DNA from 2 places in the Peribacillus sp. YIM B13477 genome. Region 1 is predicted to be linked to the other one. Evidence: riboswitches for the same ligand, from Rfam matches in the RefSeq annotation. Region 1 holds a riboswitch; the other holds the start of a gene.
What was found. Region 1 has a riboswitch for FMN ahead of ribE (riboflavin synthase). Riboswitches for the same ligand answer to the same signal wherever they lie in the genome.

Region 1 (3,428 bases):
CATGATTTTTGTGAAATGGATACTGAAGAACAGGTCAGGAAAATGATCCGGCCGGAAACGACCTGCATCTATGTAGAAACCCCGATCAATCCGACGATGAAAATGATTGACTTACAGATGGTGGTAAGGATTGCGAAGGAATATAATGTGACGGTCGTAGTCGATAATACGTTTTCGACGCCATACCTACAGAGACCGCTTGAGTATGGCTGTGATATTGTCCTTCATAGCGCTACGAAATATCTTTGCGGGCATGGGGATGTCGTTGCGGGACTTGTCGTCGGCAAAAAGGAATTCATGAATCATATAGCTGGGACTACACAGAAAGATATCGGTGGAATCATTTCACCATTCGACGCCTGGCTACTATTGCGGGGGTTAAAGACCTTGCCCGTCAGGATGGACCGTCATTCGGCCAATGCAATGGCAATCTTTCATGAACTTAAGAAACATCCAAAGGTGAAAAAGGTATATTATCCAGGTGATGATGCTTCCCCGGATCATTATATCATGCAGAAACAGATGAAACATGGCGGCGGCCTTATCTCTTTCCAATTGCATGGCACAAAACAGGATGCGCAGGAATTCCTCAATAAATTGAATCTAATTAAAATTGCCGTAAGTCTTGGGGATGCCGAAACATTGATCCAGCATCCCGCTACCATGACGCATTCTGCCGTTCCTGAAGCTTCAAGGGAACAAATGGGCATCAGTGACCAGCTGGTCCGTCTCTCTGTTGGTCTAGAAGCTTGGCAGGATGTATGGCAAGATCTTCAGCAAGCATTTTAGGCTACCATATTCCTTCTACTTTTTATGAAGATGGTTATGGAGATGATAAAAGTGATGGCAGCGAGGATATAAGAAATGTCCGTGATTATAGGATAGGCGGAGCTATTTCGTATCCCGATGCCTATGAACGCCCAAACGAATACGAGAGGATAGCACCAATCCCGGTTTTTACCTGCGAAGACAAAGGCCAGGGTTGTTGCTGCAATCAGCAGGACGATCGTCCAAGTTGATTCGGAAACCCCAAAACCGTCCCATTTGATATAGGTTAGGTAATAAGAAATGTCAGCTATAGTTGCGACACTTACCCAGCCTGTATAAACGGAGAACGGAAATAGGTCGAAAGTAGTGTGTCCCACTTTTTTTATGCTTGTATAAATGACCATTAAAGTAGCCAAAAGAGCAATGATGATGAATACGGATAACAAAAAGTGTTCATAGTGCCAAGCTAAAAGCCAAGCGCCATTCAAGACACAGCTTAAAGCGAACCAAGGGAAGGATGCCTTATAAGCAGGGCTGTTTTGATGTTTACTTAAAAACTGCCTGAATACCCAGATGGCGAGCAGGAAATAGATCAAGCCCCATATGGAAAATACATATCCGGCAGGAGTGAAAAGGACATTAAGTTTATCGGAAATCTCTCCTGATGTCTGGCCGTTCAATGGCAGGAAATTGGCTGAAAAATTCATCGTGACGACGAACAGATAGAAAATCAGGTTGATGATGGAAATAAGCATGGTCTTCCTCCTTATATGAATTGTGATTCTCTAATCCTATTCCACATATTAAGCCTGCCTAACCTTTTTGGAGCACATCGGGGTTAATGGGGATCATTTTTACATAAAGATAGGAAGTTCCTGTAACAATTGAACCATTTAAGGTTAGAAATTTTACATCTTCACTTTATGGTGATAAAATATTCAAAGATTCATATTATTTTAGTCCTTCGGGGTCGGGTGAAAATCCCAACCGGCGGTGATGAAGAAATTCTAAGCCCGCGAGCCTGTTAAAAGGCAGGATTTGGTGAGATTCCAAAGCCGACAGTACAGTCTGGATGGGAGAAGGACGTGTGGAACCCAAGTGTATACGTACGCCTAATTTTTCGAAAATGAAAATATTAGGCTTTTTAGGTATACAATTTTTTTCACTCATTTCTCCTGCTAACCCCTTAGGCCATCCTAAGGGGTTTTTTATATTTTATAAAAGGGGGAAAAACATGTTTACGGGAATCATTGAGGATATCGGTACCGTACATTCCTTGAAAAAAGGAAAAAGCAGTATGGAGTTATCGATTCGTTCTGAAAAAATCCTTGAAGATGTGCATCTGGGGGATAGTATTTCAGTCAACGGGGTCTGCTTAACGGTAACGTCCTTCACGAAAAGTTTATTTACGGTCGACGTGATGCCGGAAACGGTCAAAGCTTCCTCGATCCGGACGTTAAAATTGGGATCACCTGTTAATCTCGAACGAGCCATGAGTGCACAGGGAAGATTTGGCGGTCATTTTGTTTCAGGTCATATCGACGGAACCGGAACGATCATAAAAAAAGAACGGAAAGAAAATGCCGTATATTATGTAATCCAACTGGAAGAAGGGCTTAGTGCCTTTTGCATTCCAAAAGGTTCCGTGGCCATTGATGGAACAAGCTTGACGATATTTGGGATCGAAAGGAACCTTTTGACGGTATCATTGATTCCATTGACTCATCAGGACACCATATTGGGACAAAAAGCGGCTGGCGATATCGTTAACATCGAAAACGACATGATTGGGAAATATATAATACATCAAATGAAAAATGGCAATCCAAAACCAGGACTGAATTTAGAGTTTTTGGCAGAGCATGGATTCTAATAAAAGGGCGGTGTAATGATGTTCCATACAATAGAAGAAGCAATAGAAGATTTGAAGGCTGGCAAGGTAGTAATCGTGTCCGATGATGAAGACCGTGAAAATGAAGGGGATTTTGTAGTGTTGGCCGAAAAGGCGACACCGGAAGCGATTAATTTCATGGCGACTCATGGACGTGGTTTGATTTGTACGACCATCACTGAACAACTGGCAGCAAAATTGAAACTGCATCCTATGGTAGGCGAAAATACCGATCATCATGGCACTGCTTTTACGGTGAGTGTCGATCATAAAAGCACCTCTACAGGAATCAGTGCTTTTGAACGTTCCTTGACCATCCTTGAGCTTCTTAATGAAGATTCGGTCGCTGAAGATTTCCAAAGGCCAGGTCACACTTTTCCGATAGTCGCTAAAGAAGGCGGCGTATTAAGAAGGGCAGGACATACGGAGGCATCGGTGGACTTGGCGAAGTTATGCGGTGCCGCCCCAGCCGGTGTAATTTGTGAGATCATGAATGAAGATGGATCGATGGCCCGCGTATCCGATTTAGAAGTCATCGCTGATAAATTCAACCTGAAGTTCATTACGATAGCCGATTTGATTCGGTATCTTCAACATAATGATCCAATCGGGAAACAGGAACTTGAACTGAACATCCCGAAAGCTTGACGGATTTTTAAGGAATGAAATCTTAACATGAAAAAAATTATTGTTTTTAAAAATTAGGAGGAATTGGACATGGGGAAAACTATTGAAGCACAATTAATCGGATCAGGATTGAAAGTAGGAA
Region 2 (3,428 bases), on a different contig from region 1:
AAACCATGATGGCTTCACCGCCAGCTTCTTTTCGGCCAACCTGCATGGTGGCGATATTCACTCCGTGATCACCCAGGACCTTACCTACGTTACCGATTACACCGGGTTTATCGGTATGCTGGATATAAAGTAAATTCGATTCTGGGTGAAAGTCGATTTTGAAACCATTCAAACTTACAATTCGAGAACCGTAATTTTCGATATAGGTCCCACTTATTGTTAATTCTCGGTTGTCACCTTTTACTTTAAGGCTGATCAAATTCGAGTAACCTAAAGAGTCCGTAGAGATTTTTTCACCAATGGTTATGCCACGCTCTTTTGCGATCAACAAGGCATTCACTTCATTGACTGATGCATCGACTCTTGATCTTAAAAAGCCGGAGATTAAACTTTTTGTAAGAATCGCGGTATCGAAATCCAAAGATTCTCCTGCATATGTAACGGAGATTTCCTGAATTCCTTCATTCATGCACTGGGAAGCAATCGATCCCATTTGCTGAACAAGTTGATGGAATGGCTGTACCTTTTCAAACACTTCTTTAGATATGGCTGGAAGGTTGATTGAACTTGAGACTGGATTTCCTTCGAAATAGGTCAAAACTTCTTGGGCAACCTGTACGGCGACATTCAATTGGGCTTCTTTCGTGGAAGCGCCTAGATGCGGTGTAGCAATGACGCTGTCCAGTTCCAGCAGTTTATGGCCAAGTGGAGGTTCTTCGACGAAAACGTCCAGTGCCGCCCCTGCAACATGCCCTTGAACTAACATTTCATATAAATCATCTTCGTCTAGAATTCCACCACGGGCGCAGTTCAGTACATAAACCCCTTTTTTACAGGTAAGCAGTTTTTCTTTATTAATTAATCCTCTAGTTTCATTCGTTAGTGGTGTATGAACAGTAATGATGTCTGCTTTAGGAAGCAATTCATCCAATGGCAGGGCCGTTACGGACATTTTCTTTGCACGATCTACAGTCAGGAACGGGTCATAGACAATGACATCCATGCCAAACACTTTAGCACGTTTGGCAATTTCCCCTCCGATGCGTCCAAAGCCAACTATGCCTAATGTTTTTCCACGAAGTTCAGTTCCCGTATATGAAGAACGTTTCCATTCCCCATTTTTCAATGAAGCATAAGCTTGCGGGATGTGGCGCATTAATGAAGCCATCATCGCGAATGTATGTTCAGCTGTTGAAATGGTGTTGCCGTCAGGTGCATTAACCACGACAATCCCGCGTTTTGTCGCTGCGGGGATGTCTATGTTATCAACACCGACACCAGCGCGTGCTATAATTTTCAACTGCGGCATACGGTTCATTAAATCTTCCGAAACCTTAGTTGCACTTCTCACAAGAATTGCATCGATCTGATCAAGTTCGTTTGAAGCTTCCTCTACGGTCTTCTGAATGAGCTGAATATTGGATGCCTCTGAAAGCGGTCCGAGTCCTTCTGGTTTAATGGCGTCTGCTACTAAAATCCGATACACGTCTAAACACCTTCCTAAGGGAAAAATTATCTTAAATTTCAGTTAATTTTACAATTGAAATGCTGATAATGTCAATTTGGCATATCTGAATGAAAGCGCTTAAACAAATGATTTTCATCTGATCATCCGTTTAATGTGGCGATATAAATGGCTTCGTCTCCTTTTGCGAAAAATTTTCGAATTGTCATATTGTAAAACCGCCATTTGTTTTAAGCGTTCACTGCGACAATCGATATTCATCCTACATGCATCAAATGAGAAAAAATGCTATCAAAAAAAAGGCATTTCAGATATAATGGGAAGTATAAAAAATTTTATAGGTCTATCTTCGGGGCGGGGCGCAATTCCCCACCGGCGGTGATGAAGGAAATTTTACTTCTAAGCCCGCGAGCCTTACAAGGCAGGATTTGGTGTGATTCCAAAGCCGACAGTATAGTCTGGATGGGAGAAGATGGAGGTTCCTTAGTGCGTTTCAACAGTTATTTGCTGAACGTTTGTTTGATGTAACCTTTAATTTATCCCTTTAATTCCATTGGAATTAAAGGTTTTTTATTGAACATCAACATATTTTGGAATCCTAACCTCTTTTTCAGGTAGATCGGAAAAGAAGGAGAGAGAACTATGAAAAAGAACAAAGTGAAAAAAATGGTCTCACTTGCCATGATGGGAAGCATTTCGTATTTATTGATGCTTTTAAATTTCCCGTTTCCGGGATTCCCGCCTTTTCTCAATGTTGATTTTAGCGACATACCAGCACTGATGGCGGCATTGATTTTCGGTCCGATGGCTGGAATTCTAGTCGAGTTCATTAAAAACCTATTGGATTTAGTCATGACAGGGACCTTGACTGCTGTGCCTGTGGGGCATATCGCTAACTTTATAGCCGGAATACTTTTTGTCTTGCCAACTTATTATGTATTTCAGAAAATCAATTCAAAAAAAGGAATGACGTTCGCCTTACTTGCGGGAACAGTTTCCATGGCAGTATTCATGAGCGTATTGAACTATTTTGTCTTTTTACCGGCTTATACCTTCTTTATGGGATGGGATGCCATGTCGGCGCCCGAGTCTAGAAAGTTCGTTACGACGGCAATCCTGCCTTTCAACGTTATTAAAGGCGTGCTCATCACATCTGTATTCATGTTGCTGTTCATTAAATTACAGACCTGGATCAATAAGCAAACATTATATAAAAATGCTTAAGGGCATTGACGATAGATATGAAAAAACAACCGGATATCCATATCCGGTTGTTTTTTCATGCCTGTTTTTTGATAGGGAAGATGTAATGCGACATTGGCCAAAAGAAAAAGCCATTCTCGATTGAAAATGGCTTGTACCTTTATTCGAATTTTAGTGCATCTCCGTCAAATGCCTCGTCAGCAACTTTGATGGAATCCGTTGGGCATCCTTCAAATGCATCCATCATGTCGTCTATAAGTACATCTGGAATTTCAACGATACCCTCGTTATCGTCAAGGGTAACAAATGCAATCCCTTCGTCATCATAATCATATATATCTGGTGCCGCTGCTCCGCAAGCTCCACAAGCTATGCATGTTTCTTTATCCACAATAGTAAATTTTGCCATGAATATAACCCCTCCTAAGTTGATTAACAACTGATAATCTTTTTATTTCAGATTATTATCTCTTTCTTATTGTAAGACCGAATGCCAAACTTTTCAATAGAAATTGTATTGATAATAACTATCATGTAGCTGAATGTCAACGAAAAACATCGAAATAATTGACTTGGACCTTTCCATGTTTCGTCATTTAGTCACATAATTTCCGTTGTATTCATCAATAATAACGGCGGTTTTTGCAGATTTTTGTTACAATGGGTTTATTGGTTAAATGAAACAAGGATGTGAGTCCCATGAATAATTATCTACAGGCCATCATTCTATATGCGATAAAAAAATTTCAAGGTGAGCGCT

Region 2: linked by a shared signal. The riboswitch ahead of ACFX4H_RS02300 (ECF transporter S component) and the one ahead of ribE (riboflavin synthase) in region 1 are both predicted to bind FMN.

Annotation. Positions count from the first base shown of each region.
Region 1 covers NZ_JBHZPD010000008.1:176,653-180,080, forward strand. The annotation lists gene megL (methionine gamma-lyase) at 1-789, shown strand, start outside; gene ACFX4H_RS21365 (TspO/MBR family protein) at 786-1,523, opposite strand; FMN riboswitch at 1,725-1,856, shown strand; gene ribE (riboflavin synthase) at 2,003-2,641, shown strand; partial or broken gene ribB (3,4-dihydroxy-2-butanone-4-phosphate synthase) at 2,660-3,298, shown strand; gene ribH (6,7-dimethyl-8-ribityllumazine synthase) at 3,377-3,428, shown strand, end outside.
Region 2 covers NZ_JBHZPD010000001.1:457,103-460,530, forward strand. The annotation lists gene serA (phosphoglycerate dehydrogenase) at 1-1,486, opposite strand, end outside; FMN riboswitch at 1,807-1,943, shown strand; gene ACFX4H_RS02300 (ECF transporter S component) at 2,108-2,689, shown strand; gene ACFX4H_RS02305 (ferredoxin) at 2,829-3,077, opposite strand; gene ACFX4H_RS02310 (YpbB family protein) at 3,368-3,428, shown strand, end outside.